One region of the Pseudocitrobacter sp. 2023LY-00077 genome, then DNA from elsewhere that is predicted to be linked to it. Evidence: predicted binding sites of a transcription regulator. Region 1 holds the regulator's gene; the other holds the start of a gene.
What was found. The regulator LexA, encoded in region 1, represses DNA repair genes until DNA is damaged. The targets are predictions, from matches to a motif close to TNCTGTATGTACATACAGNA.

Region 1 (8,070 bases):
ATATCACCTTGATCGATAGCGGAACTCACCCGCCCGTGGGCATAGGCTTTGGTGACAAACGCCACCGACAGCACGTCGTTTGGAATGCTGACGGCAATCCCTGCCCCTCCGCTGGCGCGCGCGGTTTTGCCCTTCAGATAATCCAGCTCGCTGGCCAGATCGCCTGCCGCGCCCTGAAACTGCCCTAACGTACCCTGTGGGTCGAGCAGAATATCCTGCAAAGTTAGGTCATTAAGTACGCCGCGATAGTTATTAACTTTGTCATTAATCTCGTCGATTTCATCCTGAAGATTGTCTTTATCGGTAATTTGCGCACCCACGGCAGGAAGAATCACCGTAATGTCATCGTCCGGTTTGGCTTTCGCCAACAGCGCGGGGTTAATCAGCACGCCACTCCCGTAATTTGCCGACGCCACGCCGGTGCCCCCCATCGCATCATTTCGCGCTTCTGACCAGGTGTTGGCGGCATGCGCCTGATTTGCCATAAACAAAGATGCCGTAAGCGGGAGAATCGTGTTTCTAATGTTTTTTTTCACAGTTATTCCGTTCATTTGCAGGTGAATACGCCCCATACCCATGAAGCATAAGGGTGAACTATTGCTGTGAATGCGTTGAATTAAGAGGAAAAAACACAGGATATGTCAGGATTATTGGCAATTTATAATTATGATTAACGTCAGCTTTATTTATAGATGAGGTCAAAAGCGCTTCCCAGCTTTTCTCGCGTTGTCGGCAAGAAATGGCGATGTTTAGGATTTACCTCAGGTAGGCGATTATTCAGGCACTCGGTGTTTTTGCCATAACATGGTAAAGTAGAGGTCTATTTCCCCCGTAGCGCGAGGACGCAAAATGGATAAGACCACTTCGCAAGATATGTTGGCGCAGGCTGAAAAGCTGTGTGCGCAGCGCGGCGTGCGCCTGACTCCACAGCGTCTGGAAGTGCTACGTCTGTTGAGCCTGCAACAGGGTGCCATCAGCGCGTACGATCTTCTCGATCTGTTACGCGTGAAAGAGCCGCAGGCCAAGCCGCCTACCGTTTATCGCGCGCTGGAATTCTTACTCGAGCAAGGGTTTGTGCATAAGGTGGAATCCACCAACAGCTACGTGCTGTGCCATCTTTTTGATCAACCTACGCATACGTCGGCAATGTTTATCTGCGATCGCTGCGGCGTGGTGAAGGAAGAGTGTGCGGAAGGCGTGGAAGATATTATGCATATGGTCGCGGCACGCATGGGCTTTGCGCTACGTCATAATGTGATTGAAGCACACGGTCTGTGCGCAGAATGTGTGGAAGTAGAGGCATGCAGTTCACAAGAACATTGCCACCACGACCACACGATTCAGATCAAGAAAAAGGCACGGTAATTCGAGGGTTGGCACATCCTTGTACCAGCGGGTAGAAACGCTTATTGAGGGGAGTTAAGCGTTACGCATCAGCGAGATTACCAACGGTAATCGTTACGGGTTTCCCAATCGCTGACTTCTTTCTCAGCCTGATCTTTGGCATATCCATAACGTTCCTGGATTTTACCGACCAGCTGATCGCGTTTACCTTCGATAACGGTCATGTCATCGTCGGTCAGTTTGCCCCATTTCTCTTTCGCTTTACCTTTGAACTGTTTCCAGTTACCGCTGAGTTCGTCTTTGTTCATCATCAGCTCCTTATCATTCGATCATGGATGAGATATCACTTCGTCCTTCGGCGTTCATTTCTGCTGAACGTGATAATAAGTGTAGATGAGGATATCGCCGACGATTCACTATTCAGAATCTTTAACCATCCACGCCGTTATGTCTGCGGCGAAAACCAGGTGCCTTTTTGCCAGTGACGACGCCAGATAACCGCCAGCGACAGGCCACGCAGCGCAAGGAATACCGCCAGTGCCAGCCATAAACCATGGTTGCCTAATACCGGCACCGTCAGCAGCGTTAAGGCGAACCCGGCGGCAGCCACGGCCATACTGTTACGCATTTCCGCACCCCGTGTCGCACCAATAAACATGCCATCCAGCAGATAACACCAGACACCGATTACCGGCAAGACTGCCTGCCAGAGCACATAGCGATCGGCAAGCTGCTGCAACGACGGCAGTGACGTCAACATTGCCACGATATGCCTGCCTGCCAGGGCGTACACCAGCGCAAACGCCAGCGCCACAATGCCTGCCTGTCGGCAGGCCGCGCGCCAGACCTGCTGTAACTGGCTATCATCACGCGCGCCATAAGCCTGCCCGGAGTGCGCTTCCACGGCATAGGCAAAGCCATCCAGCGCGTAGGCGGTGAAGGTGAGCATGGTCATCAGTACCGCATTGACCGCCACCACATCGCTGCCCAGCCGCGCGCCAAATACGGTTAATGCGCCAAAGCAGAGCTGAAGCAGTAACGAGCGCAGCATAATGTCGCGATTGAGCGCCAGCAGGCTGCGCATATTTCCGCGCCAGGCCGTCTTCAGCATTTCAGATGTAATACCGCGTAGCACCAGCACCTTACGCGCCATCAGCAGGCCAATGAACATCGTGGCATATTCGGCAATCACCGTCGCCAGCGCCGCCCCCTGCACGTTCATATGCAGGCCCATCACCAGCCACAGATCGAGAACGATGTTCAGGACGTTGCCGACGATCAGCAAAATTACCGGTGCACGCGCGTACTGAACGCCGAGCAACCAGCCCAGCAACACCAGGTTGGCCAGCGAGGCGGGCGCGCTTAACCAGCGAATTTCAAGGAAGCGCCGCGCCTGCTCCAGCACCGTATCGCTGCCGCCGACAACGGTGAGTGCCAGATTAATCAGCGGACCTTTGAACAGTACGATAAGTAACCCTGCCCCCAGCGCCAGCAGCAGCGGTTGCACCAGCGCACGGGCAAGCCGAAGGGGATCTTTCGCGCCGAAGGCCTGCGCAGTTAAGCCGGTGGTACTCATACGTAAAAAGAGCAGCAGCATAAACAGGAAGCTGGTTGCCGTTGCGCCAATCGCCACGCCGCCGAGATAGACCGCGCTATCCAGATGACCAATCACCGCCGTATCCACCAGCCCCAGTAAGGGAACCGTGATATTGGAGAAAATCATGGGGAGGGCGAGACGCCATAATGCCTTGTCGGCAGCCGTGAAGAGCGACATGGTTAGGAACCTGAACAGAAAAGAGAACGAACAACGGCGCATGATGCGCCGTTGTTATCGGGAGAGGATTACAGCCATTCGCCGTTGCGGATCACGCCAACGGCCAGCCCTTCAATGGAGAAGTTCTGACGGCTAAGATCGACGACAATCGGGGAAAACTCGCTGTTTTCCGGCAACAGTTCAACGACGTTGCCCTGTTTTTTCAGGCGTTTTACCGTCACTTCTTCGTCGATACGCGCAACAACCACCTGACCGTTACGCACGTCCTGGGTTTTGTGCACCGCGAGCAGGTCGCCGTCCATAATGCCGATATCTTTCATCGACATGCCGCTAACCCGCAGCAGGAAGTCAGCGTTTGGTTTGAACAGTGAAGGATCGACCTGATAGTGACCTTCAATGTGCTGCTGTGCCAGCAGCGGCTCACCGGCGGCAACGCGGCCAATCAGCGGCAGGCCGGTTTCTTCTTCCACCAGCAGACGAATGCCGCGCGAGGCGCCAGAAACAATTTCAATGACGCCTTTACGCGCCAGTGCTTTCAGATGCTCTTCCGCCGCATTCGGGGAACGGAACCCCAGGCGCTGAGCAATTTCCGCACGCGTTGGCGGCATGCCCGTTTGGCTGATGTGATCCCGGATGAGATCAAACACCTCTTGCTGCCTGGTCGTTAACGCTTTCATTCCGCCCCCTGGGTGTATATACAGTTATGCTGTGAGTATATACAGTTAACGGCTATTTTGGAACCGCAAAACACACAAAATACAGGAGTTTTCGCAGATTATGCGAGCCTCAGTGGAAATGCGACCACAGCAGCACGCCCCAGGTCATCACCGCGACGAAAATCGCCAGCAATACCGCCGCAGAACCCATATCTTTCGCCCGCCCGGAGAGTTCGTGATATTCAGAACCAATGCGGTCAACTACCGCTTCCAGCGCACTATTGAGAATTTCCACTATCATCACCAGAAGGACGGAGCTTATCAGCAAGACGCGGGTAATGGCGTCAACGTCCAGCCAGCAAGCGATGATAATGGCCACAACCGAGGCGACCCCTTCCTGGCGGAACGCGGCTTCGTTTACCCACGCCGCGCGAAAACCTTTCCAGGAATAACCAGCCGCTTTGATAATTCGGGTGAGTCCAGTGGTATTATTGGCCATCAAATAGAACCTTTTAGCGTTATACGCATCAATGACAGTAGCTGTTATCGGCGGTAGAACAGAAATCCTGCTGACTTTCTGATATTCTTGCCGCGCATTTGCATGATTAACCAGAGGCTTTACATCGTTTATGTCCGGTTGGCCACGAATTTACTACAAATTACTGAATTTACCATTAAGCATACTGGTAAAAAGCAAGTCTATTCCGGCAGAGCCTGCCCAGGAATTGGGGCTCGATACGTCGCGCCCGATCATGTACGTCCTGCCTTATAACTCTAAGGCCGACTTACTGACCTTGCGCGCCCAGTGCCTGGCGCACGATCTCCCAGACCCGCTTGAGCCGCTGGAGATCGACGGCACCTTACTGCCCCGCTATGTGTTTATCCATGGCGGCCCGCGCGTGTTCACCTATTACACGCCGAAAGAAGAGTCTATCAAGCTGTTCCACGACTATCTCGATCTGCATCGCAGCAATCCGAATCTGGACGTGCAGATGGTGCCGGTGTCGGTGATGTTTGGTCGTCGTCCAGGGCGTGAGAAAGGCGAGGTGAACCCGCCGCTGCGCATGCTGAACGGCATCCAGAAATTCTTCGCCGTCTCCTGGCTCGGCCGCGACAGCTTTGTGCGTTTCTCGCCGTCCGTCTCGTTGCGCCGCATGGCCGATGAACACGGTACCGATAAAATTATCGCGCAAAAACTGGCGCGCGTGGCGCGTATGCACTTCGCTCGCCAGCGTCTGGCCGCAGTCGGCCCGCGTCTGCCAGCGCGTCAGGATCTCTTCAACAAGCTGCTCGCCTCCCGTGCGATTGCCAAAGCCGTTGAAGATGAAGCGCGCAGCAAAAAAATCTCTCATGAAAAAGCGCAGCAAAACGCCATCGCGCTGATGGAAGAGATTGCCGCCAACTTCTCCTACGAGATGATTCGCCTGACGGACCGCATTCTCGGCTTCACCTGGAACCGTCTCTATCAGGGTATCAACGTGCACAACGCCGAGCGCGTTCGCCAGCTGGCGCACGACGGCCACGAGATTGTGTATGTGCCGTGCCACCGTAGCCATATGGACTACCTGCTGCTCTCCTACGTGCTCTATCACCAGGGGCTGGTGCCGCCGCACATTGCTGCCGGTATCAACCTGAATTTCTGGCCAGCCGGCCCGATTTTCCGTCGCCTGGGCGCGTTTTTTATTCGCCGTACCTTTAAGGGCAACAAACTCTACTCCACCGTGTTCCGCGAATATCTCGGCGAGCTGTTCAGCCGGGGTTATTCCGTTGAATACTTTGTGGAAGGCGGGCGTTCCCGTACTGGCCGCTTGCTGGACCCGAAAACCGGCACCCTGTCGATGACCATTCAGGCGATGCTGCGCGGCGGTACGCGTCCTATCACACTGGTGCCGATTTACATCGGTTACGAGCACGTGATGGAAGTGGGCACGTACGCGAAAGAGCTGCGCGGTGCGACCAAAGAGAAAGAGAGCCTGCCGCAGATGCTCAAGGGCTTGAGCAAGCTGCGCAACCTGGGCCAGGGCTATGTGAACTTCGGCGAGCCGATTCCGCTGATGAACTACCTGAACCATCACGTACCGGAGTGGCGCGAATCTATCGATCCTATCGAAGCCATTCGTCCGGCCTGGCTGACGCCAACGGTGAACGGTATCGCCGCCGAACTGATGGTGCGCATTAACAACGCAGGTGCGGCGAACGCCATGAACCTGTGCTGTACCGCGCTGCTGGCGTCTCGTCAGCGTTCTCTGACCCGCGAGCAGTTAACTCAACAGTTAGACTGTTACCTGTCGCTGCTGCGCAATGCGCCGTATTCGCCGGATGCCACCACGCCAAACGTGACGGCCAGCGAGCTTATCGACCACGCGCTGCAGATGAACAAGTTCGAAGTCGAGAAAGACACTATCGGCGATATCATCATTCTGCCGCGCGAGCAGGCGGTGCTGATGACTTACTACCGCAACAACATCGCCCATATGCTGATCATGCCGTCGCTGCTGGCAACCATCATGACCCAGCATCGCCATGTTTCGCGCGCGGATGTGCAGAATATGGTTGAGGTGATCTACCCGATGCTGAAGGCCGAGCTGTTCCTGCGCTGGGAAAAAGCAGAGCTGGCGTCAGTGATTGATACGCTGGTTGACGAGATGGAACGCCAGGCGCTGATCACCCGTCAGGGCGATGAGCTGCATATTAATCCGTCCCACTCCCGCACCCTGCAACTGCTGGCCGCCGGTGCGCGTGAAACGCTGCAACGGTATGCCATTACGTTCTGGCTGCTGAGCGCCAACCCATCGATGAACCGTAGTACGCTGGAGAAAGAGAGCCGTACCGTGGCGCAACGTCTGTCGGTGCTGCACGGTATTAACTCGCCGGAGTTCTTTGATAAAGCGGTGTTCTCATCGCTGGTGCTGACACTGCGTGATGAAGGCTATATCAGCGACAGCGGCGACGCCGAGCCGGAAGAAACGATGAAGGTTTACCAGATGATGGCGAACCTCATCACCCCGGACGTGCGTTTGACGATTGAGAGTGTGACGCAGGACGAAGAACCGGCGCCGAAAGACGCCTGATGGCGCTTCGCTTATCAGGCCTACGGGTACGGTGCTTGTAGGGCGGGCAAGCGCAGCGCCCCCGCCATAAAAAAGCCGGATAAAATCCGGCTTTTTCATTTTTAGAAGTGCCAGTAACTCATCGCCAGACCAATGAACAACACCAGCCCAACGTAGTTATTGTTCATAAACGCCTGGAAACAGGCTGCGCGTTCGCGGTGTTGGATCAGCTTCTGCTGGTACGCAAACAGCGCGCCCGCAATCAAGATGGACCAGTAGAATTCCCAGTTAAGTCCGTTCAGATAACCAATCGCCGCCATTAATGCCAGCACGCCCACCTGCAAAATGCCGATAATTAAGCGGTCATACTGACCAAACAGAATCGCCGTCGATTTCACGCCGATTTTCACGTCATCGTCGCGGTCAACCATCGCATACTGCGTGTCGTACGCCACCGCCCACAGGATATTCGCCAGCAGCATCAACCAGCAGCTCAACGGCAGCGATTCACTGACGGCGGCAAAAGCCATGGGGATCGACCAGCCGAACGCCGCGCCCAGCACCACCTGCGGCAGATGGGTATAGCGCTTCATAAACGGATAAACCCACGCCAGCGCCAGCCCGGCGACCGAAAGCAGAATAGTCATGGTGTTGAGCGTCAGCACCAGCAGGAACGACAGCAGCACCAGCACGGCAAACAGGGTTCGAGCCTCTTTTTCCGTCACCGCACCGCTCGGTAACGGGCGATTGGCGGTGCGTTTTACATGACCATCAAATTTGCGGTCAGCATAGTCATTCACCACACAACCGGCGGCACGCATCAGCCAGACGCCCGCGACAAATACCGCCAGAATCCACAGCGGCGGTACGCCGGGCGCGGCAACCCATAACGCCCATAAGGTCGGCCACAGCAGCAGCAGCGCACCAATCGGCTTGTCGGTGCGCATCAGGCGATGAAAGGCCAGCAGCTTATTCTGCGTCAGACTCCTCTCCATTTTCTCTTCCTCTTAGTACAACGGCGATGCAGGCAGAAACAGCTCGGTCAGAAGCAGCGGTTTCCCACTCAACCGAAGGCGGGAACGACGCCCCCAGAGGTCTGCATGGCAACCTATCTCAATAAAATCACGCGTGAGCATGGAAGACGTAAACAGGTAACGACCCAGCGGCGTCTTGCCAAGCTGTTGCAGCGCCAGTTCCGGGCCGCTCAGCGTCGATTCGGGTACCACAGTGCGCCCGGCAAGCCAGG
Region 2 (8,070 bases), on a different contig from region 1:
CGGCGGCGCTGACCGACCTTGACGATCGTTTAGCCGGACGCCTGCGTAATCTGGTGATTACGCTTATCTGCTTCTTTATTGCTTCCGCTTCCGTCGAGTTGCTCTTCCCCTGGCCGTGGCTGTTTGCGCTGGGGCTGACGGTATCGACCACCGGGTTTATTCTGTTAGGTTGCCTGGGGCAACGCTACGCCACAATAGCCTTTGGCGCGCTGCTGATTGCCATCTATACCATGCTGGGCGTTTCCCTCTATTCCCAGTGGTATCAGCAACCGATGCTGCTGATTGCCGGCGCCGTCTGGTATAACCTGCTGACTCTCACCGGGCATCTGATTTTCCCGATCCGCCCGTTGCAGGATAATATCGCGCGCAGCTATGAACAGCTGGCACATTATCTGGAACTGAAATCACGCCTGTTCGACCCGGATATTGAAGACGAAAACCAGGCTCCGCTGTATGAACTGGCACTGGCAAACGGCAAGCTGATGGCGACGCTCAACCAGACCAAAACCTCGTTACTGACGCGTCTGCGCGGCGACCGTGGCCAGCGCGGGACGCGTCGCACGCTGCACTACTATTTTGTGGCGCAGGATATCCACGAGCGGGCCAGTTCCTCGCATATCCAGTATCAGACGCTGCGCGATAACTTCCGCTACAGCGACGTGATGTTCCGCTTCCAGCGTCTGCTGTCTATGCAGGCGCAGGCTTGCCAGCAGCTGTCGAAAGCGATTCTGCTACGTACGCCTTACCAGCATGACAGCCGCTTTGAGCGGGCATTTACCCATCTGGATGCCGCGTTAGATCGCGTTCGGGCGAGCGGCGCGTCGCCAGAACAGATGAAAGCGTTGGGTTTTCTGCTCAATAACCTGCGGGCGATTGACGCTCAATTGGCCACCATCGAATCCGAACAGGCGGAAGCTCAGGCGAAAAGCGAAACGGAAACCCTGCTCGCCGATGACGGCCTGCACGGCTTTAGCGATATTCGCCTGCGTTTGAGCATGAATATGTCTCCCGATTCCGCCCTGTTCCGTCATGCGGTCAGAATGTCGCTGGTGCTTTGCGCCGGGTATGCGTTTATTCAGTTTACCGGCCTGAACCACGGTTACTGGATTTTGCTCACCAGCCTGTTTGTTTGCCAGCCCAACTACAACGCCACGCGCCACCGTCTGGCATTGCGTATTATCGGTACATTGGTCGGCGTGGCGTTAGGTATTCCGGTTCTGTTGCTGGTGCCGTCGCTGGAAGGGCAACTGGCACTGATTGTGATAACCGGGGTGCTGTTCTTCGCCTTCCGTAACGTGCAGTACGCCCACGCCACCATGTTCATTACCCTGCTGGTGTTGTTGTGCTTCAACCTGCTGGGCGAAGGCTTTGAGGTGGCGCTGCCGCGCGTTATCGACACGCTGATCGGTTGTGGTATCGCCTGGTTCGCCGTCAGCTTCATCTGGCCGGACTGGAAGTTCCGTAACCTCCCACGGGTGCTGGCGCGCGCGGTGGATGCCAACTGCCGCTATCTGGATGCCATCCTTGAGCAGTATCATCAGGGCCGCGATAACCGTCTTGCCTATCGCATCGCCCGCCGCGACGCGCATAACCGCGATGCTGAGCTGGCGTCGGTGGTATCGAACATGTCGACGGAACCCAAGGTCACCAATGAGATGCGGGAAACGGCATTCCGTTTGCTGTGCCTGAACCATACGCTCACCAGCTATATCTCCGCACTGGGCGCACACCGTGAAAAGCTGACTAACCCGGATATTCTGGCGCTGCTGGACGATGCCGTGTGCTATGTCGATGACGCTTTCCATCACCTGCCAACGGATGAAGAGCGTGTTCAGGAAGCGCTGACCGGGCTGGCGGAACGCATCCGCCACCTTGAACCACGCCCGGACAGTAAAGAGCCGTTGGTTCTGCAACAAATTGGCTTGCTCGTTGCCCTGCTGCCGGAAATTTGCCGTTTGCAGCAACGCGTTCTTGCCTAATCGACCTGGGCGGGCGTGTGAATGTTCAGCGCGCTTGCCCAGTCAATCAACTCATCGCGCCGCCGCAGCGGAACAGCTGCGGCATGAACGCCCGTCAACGCCCCTTCGAGCGATAAAATAAACCCCACGCTCAGATTCTCGCGCAGACGGCGTAATTTCGCCCACGCGTCTTTTGCGCCCAGTCGTTGCAAATCCGCCACATTACATATCCCGGCCTCCGCCATAAGCAGTTCCATATGAAAGGAAAGATTTGGCAGATCCTTTAATCGTTGCGATACCAGACGCCCTTTTTTCTCCCGTTGCGCATCTTTTAACGAATACTTACTTAATCGCAGCAACATTTTTTGGTTCTGCCATAGCGCCTCATCGACGCGGAAATAGTTAAGTTGAAGCGGGCCGCCTCGCTTTTTAAGCGTCAGAAGTGGCGTTTTCACTTTGCGTTGATACACCGCTGTATCTTCACAGGCCCGAAGATAAAGTTCCCCTTCTGAGACCATGGCGAAAACGGTGTTGTTAACCGAAAGACTATAACCGCCAAACAGCGAACGGGAGCGCACGACGCCCAGCGGTGCGAGGTATTCCTGGGATTGATAAATCCGTTTATAAGATATTTTTTTCATGATTATCCCTTACTAATCATGTAATTATGAGCATTAAAGTCGTTAATAGATCCAGTAATGAGCAACATAAGAAACTTCCGCCAGCACGGCAAGGATTGCGTGAATTTGATGTGCGATTTTGCGAGTCGCTTTCAGAAAATGAGGTTGATCTTTCGTGACAGGGGTAGTACTGTATATTCATACAGTAACCCACAAGGTTGGATTAGCTATGTATACATCTGGTGTTGTAAATCGTTCTTCCGTCGCGGCAGTGCCTGCGACGCATCGCGCATTCGCGTCTCCTGTACAGGCCTCCCCTGCCCTGGTGAGCGAAGTGGTTTATCGTGAAGATCAGCCCATGATGGCGCAGTTACTGCTGCTGCCTTTATTGCAACAGCTGGGTCAGCAATCTCGCTGGCAGCTGTGGCTCACGCCGCAACAAAAGTTGAGCCGCCAGTGGGTTCAGGCTTCCGGTCTGCCATTGTCCAAGGTCATGCAGCTTCGCCAGATGTCCTCGTACAACATGCTCGACTCCATGGAGCGCGCATTACGTACAGGAAACTATAGTGTGGTTATCGCCTGGGTGGCGGAAGAATTGTCGGAGCAGGAACATGCCCGGTTGATGAGTGCGGCCGAGGAAGGAAACGCCATGGCGTTTATCATGCGCCCGGTTAACTCGTCCTCTCATCCAGCAGGACAACTGAATGGGCTAAAAATTCACTCAAATTTGTATCATTAAAAGAAATTAGGAATTTTCCTGGAATTTTTTTTGCAGTCTCGTTACAGGCATGTTTCAGGAGCTGGAAATCCTGTGAACGCTGGTGTGATGCGGTTCTCAGAATTTTATCTCGCATAAATTCTAGCCGTAAATGTTAAATATTGTGTATACAACCCCTTTTTTTTCATATGCCTGACGGAGTTCACACTTGTAAGTTTCCAACTACGTTGTAGACTTTACATCGCCAGGGGTGATCAGCTTACGCCGCAGAGATCTGCTGAGTAATTAATAAGTCACGCCCCCGGTGAAGGATTTAACCGTGAGTCTTTTAGATTTTCATGGCAAATTTTGGATGATAACGAGGCGCAAAAAATGAAAAAGACAGCTATCGCGATTGCAGTGGCACTGGCTGGTTTCGCTACCGTAGCGCAGGCCGCTCCGAAAGATAACACCTGGTATACTGGTGCTAAACTGGGCTGGTCTCAGTTCCACGATGTCGGCAACAACCAGATCAACAACAACGGTCCGACCCATGAAAGCCAACTGGGCGCTGGTGCCTTCGGTGGTTATCAGGTTAACCCGTACGTTGGTTTCGAAATGGGTTATGACTGGTTAGGCCGTATGCCGTACAAAGGCAGCGAGCAGAACGGTGCTTTCAAAGCTCAGGGCGTTCAGCTGACCGCTAAACTGGGTTACCCAATCACTGACGATCTGGACATCTACACTCGTCTGGGTGGTATGGTTTGGCGTGCAGACGCTAAAAACAACGACGGCTTCAAAGACCACGACACTGGCGTATCCCCAGTATTCGCTGGCGGCGTTGAATACGCGGTTACCCGTGACATCGCTACCCGTCTGGAATACCAGTGGACTAACAACATCGGTGACGCGAACACCGTTGGTGGTCGTCCGGACAACGGCCTGCTGAGCGTAGGTGTTTCCTACCGTTTCGGCCAGCAGGAAGATGCAGCTCCAGTAGTTGCACCGGCTCCGGCTCCGGCTCCAGAAGTACAGACCAAACACTTCACTCTGAAGTCTGACGTTCTGTTCAACTTCAACAAAGCAACTCTGAAACCAGAAGGCCAGCAGGCTCTGGATCAGATGTACAGCCAGCTGAGCAACCTGGATCCGAAAGACGGTTCCGTAGTTGTTCTGGGCTTCACTGACCGCATCGGTTCTGACGCTTACAACCAGGGTCTGTCCGAGAAACGTGCTCAGTCCGTTGTTGATTACCTGATCTCTAAAGGTATTCCTTCTGACAAAATCTCTGCACGTGGCATGGGCGAATCCAACCCGGTTACCGGCAACACCTGTGACAACGTGAAAGCTCGCGCTGCACTGATCGACTGCCTGGCCCCGGATCGTCGCGTAGAGATCGAAGTTAAAGGCATCAAAGACGTTGTAGCTCAGCCGCAGGCTTAAGTTATCGTCTTATGAAAAAACCCCGCGATGCGGGGTTTTTTTTGGCCTGAAGAAAAGGTTTAAACGATTATTCTTTGCCTAATAGCGCCTGTAAATCCTGCTTCAGAGTGCTCATCTTCGAGGCATATTTCTCTTTGTTTTCCGCGTCTTCAATCAGCTGCACAATGGTTTCTGAGAGCGTTTTGCCGCGGCGCTGAGCCAGGCCTGCCAGACGCTGCCAGACGGCGAATTCCAGATCTATCGACTTCTTACGCGTATGCTGATGCTCGGCGTTAAAATGACGTTTGCGGCGCGCGCGAATCGTCTGCTTCATGCGGTTCACCAGGCCGGGATTTATATTCTGTGCAATCCACTCATTCACCTGTACCGGCTCATGCTCAAGTTTCAGCAGGAGATCAACCGCTTCCTGCGCGGCGCTGGTTTCAATGTAACGGGTGATCGGTTCGCCTTCCCGGTGCTTCTTCACCAGGTACTTCCACTTCCACCCGCTCTCAAGATTTTCCAGTTGTTGATATTTCATTGCGATCCCAAGGTGACCGTGTAACTCTTTTCAGGATATCAGTTTTTTGCCAATGTGCTGAGAAGAAATCAGTGAGTGTGAAGACAATGTCGGCGATATCAGAATAACCGCCCTATTCTCCGTGAGCTTCCCTGCGGCATAAGGTATAATCTCGCGCTTTACATCTGACTAAAAATAGCGACTTTGACCATAAATACTCTTTCCCGGCGCGACCTTGCCCCTGCGACTGATGCGTACCAGGCGCTATTTACACTGCCTGAAATCTCGTCAGTTAATGAATCCTTATTCAGCGAGCTGCAGGCTCGTTTGCACTATGCTCTGGAGCAGTTTCTGCACCCTCAGGGCGTCAGCGACTTTTTACTGGTGAAAGCGCCAGAAGAAAAAGCGTACCTGCAACTGCTTAACAACACGACCTTCGCCTTGCGTGGCGATACAGCGTCTCTCCTGACCGGCGTGAACTATACCATCGCCGCAGGCCAGGTCAGCGTCTCTCCGGCAACATCGCCGGATGATAATTTCGCGAGCTCTGGCCCGGTCATTTTTGCCGACTGGGTGGAAGCCGAGCAACTGTTCGGCTGCGTGCGTCAGTTTAATGGCGATATTTCGCTTCAGCCTGGTCTGGTGCACAAAGCCAACGGTGGCGTACTCATTCTCTCTCTGCGCGCATTACTGGCTCAGCCCCTGCTGTGGATGCGTCTAAAATCGCAGGTGACCCAACAGCGTTTTGAGTGGCTATCCTTTGATGAGTCACGACCGTTACCCGTCACGATTCCTTCCATGCCGCTGTCGCTGAAAGTGATGCTGGTTGGCGATCGTGATGCGCTGGCCGATTTCCAGGAAATGGAACCTGAACTGGCTGAAAAATCGCTCTACTGCGAGTATGAAGACAATTTGCAGCTCACCGATGAAGAGACCATAAAACAGTGGTGTCAGTGGGTTCAGCAGGTCGCGCGTGATGCAAACCTGCCGATGCTCGCGGCCGATGCCTGGCCGCGTCTGATTCAGGAAGGCGCTCGCTACACCGGCGATCAGGAAACGCTGCCGCTTTGTCCGCTGTGGATTAGCCGCCAGTTGCGCGAAACTGCGCCGTTCTGCGAAGGTGAAACCATTGGCGACGAGCAGCTCAAAACCATGCTCGAACAGCGTCAGTGGCGCGAAGGTTATCTGGCCGAACGGATGCAGGACGAGATCCTGCTTGAGCAGATTCTGATTGAAACCGAAGGTGAGTGTGTCGGGCAGATTAACGCCCTGTCGGTGATTGAATTCCCTGGCCACCCGCGCGCCTTTGGTGAACCTTCTCGCATCAGCTGCGTCGTGCACATCGGTGACGGCGAATTCACGGATATCGAACGCAAAGCCGAGCTTGGCGGCAATATTCACGCTAAAGGCATGATGATCATGCAGGCGTTTCTGATGTCGGAACTCGAACTCGATCAACAGATCCCGTTCTCTGCATCGTTAACCTTTGAACAGTCCTACAGCGAAGTGGATGGCGATAGCGCGTCCATGGCTGAGCTGTGCGCCTTGATAAGCGCCCTTTCCGGCGTACCTATCAATCAAAGCATCGCCATCACCGGTTCCGTCGATCAGTTTGGACGTGCGCAGCCGGTTGGCGGTCTAAATGAAAAAATCGAAGGCTTCTTTACTATCTGTCAACAGCGTGGCTTGAACGGCAAACAGGGCGTGATTATTCCCAACGCCAACGTGCGCCATTTGAGTTTGTCCATGGATGTTCAGGAAGCGGTTGAAGCCGGACAATTTTCTATCTGGGCGGTCGATGATGTGACCGAGGCCCTGCCGCTTCTCACCCAGTTGAACTGGGATGCTGAAGGGCAGACGAATTTGTTGCAAACGATTCAGGAACGTATCGCGCAGGCCTCACAGCCCGACGCGCGGCATCGTTATCCGTGGCCATTGCGCTGGCTGGGCTGGTTCAATTCGAACTGATCGGACTTGTTCAGCGTACACGTGTTAGCTATCCTGCGTCCCGAACTCAAAATAAGGCTTACTGAAAACATGGTAGATAAACGCGAATCTTATACAAAAGAAGATCTTCTTGCCTCTGGTCGCGGTGAACTGTTTGGCGCGAAAGGCCCGCAGTTGCCAGCCCCTAGCATGCTGATGATGGATCGTGTCGTTAAAATGACCGAAACGGGCGGCAATTTTGATAAGGGCTATGTTGAAGCAGAGCTCGATATCAACCCGGATCTGTGGTTCTTCGGTTGCCACTTCATCGGCGACCCGGTGATGCCAGGCTGTCTGGGTCTGGACGCCATGTGGCAGCTGGTAGGCTTCTATCTTGGCTGGCTTGGCGGTGAAGGCAAAGGCCGTGCGTTGGGCGTGGGTGAAGTAAAATTCACCGGTCAGGTTCTGCCGACCGCGAAGAAAGTGACCTACCGTATTCACTTCAAACGCATCGTTAACCGTCGTCTGATCATGGGCCTGGCGGATGGCGAAGTGCTGGTTGATGGTCGTCTGATCTATACCGCTAACGACCTGAAGGTTGGGTTGTTCCAGGATACTTCTGCGTTCTAAGACCTCGTATTAACGCGAAACCTCCGCATAGCGGAGGTTTCTTCTAAAGAGACAGCGTCAGGCGATAACTGTCCTGTCCTCCATGGCTTCTCGCCAGCCTCCGAGCCAGTGTGAACGTTGATTTAACGTCTGGTAAGGACAAATCTCCTTCGACTTACCGGCAATACCGGCCTGATACCCACGCTGATGTGCCCGTTCCAGGCGATCTCGTTTTTGTCTCTTCATGCCTCGTTTCCCTCATTACTTTTATCTGGTGGAAATGAAAACAGTGATTACAAAGTGTGCAACCACACATTA

Region 2: a site for LexA is predicted at 2,767-2,786, ahead of sulA (SOS-induced cell division inhibitor SulA). Genes of this name have one in related genera too.

The regions. Positions count from the first base shown of each region.
Region 1 is NZ_JBSPEI010000013.1:111,137-119,206, forward strand. Features, by position in the region: gene ACWWFX_RS17320 (conjugal transfer protein TraF) at 1-551, opposite strand, end outside; gene zur (zinc uptake transcriptional repressor Zur) at 850-1,365, shown strand; gene ACWWFX_RS17330 (CsbD family protein) at 1,443-1,652, opposite strand; gene dinF (MATE family efflux transporter DinF) at 1,790-3,118, opposite strand; gene lexA (transcriptional repressor LexA) at 3,187-3,795, opposite strand; gene ACWWFX_RS17345 (diacylglycerol kinase) at 3,905-4,273, opposite strand; gene plsB (glycerol-3-phosphate 1-O-acyltransferase PlsB) at 4,404-6,845, shown strand; gene ubiA (4-hydroxybenzoate octaprenyltransferase) at 6,947-7,819, opposite strand; gene ubiC (chorismate lyase) at 7,832-8,070, opposite strand, start outside.
Region 2 is NZ_JBSPEI010000009.1:9,872-17,941, forward strand. Features, by position in the region: gene yccS (YccS family putative transporter) at 1-1,979, shown strand, start outside; gene ACWWFX_RS12895 (TfoX/Sxy family DNA transformation protein) at 1,976-2,599, opposite strand; gene sulA (SOS-induced cell division inhibitor SulA) at 2,808-3,317, shown strand; gene ompA (porin OmpA) at 3,669-4,718, shown strand; gene matP (macrodomain Ter protein MatP) at 4,786-5,238, opposite strand; gene ACWWFX_RS12915 (AAA family ATPase) at 5,422-7,185, shown strand; gene fabA (bifunctional 3-hydroxydecanoyl-ACP dehydratase/trans-2-decenoyl-ACP isomerase) at 7,255-7,773, shown strand; gene rmf (ribosome modulation factor) at 7,831-7,998, opposite strand.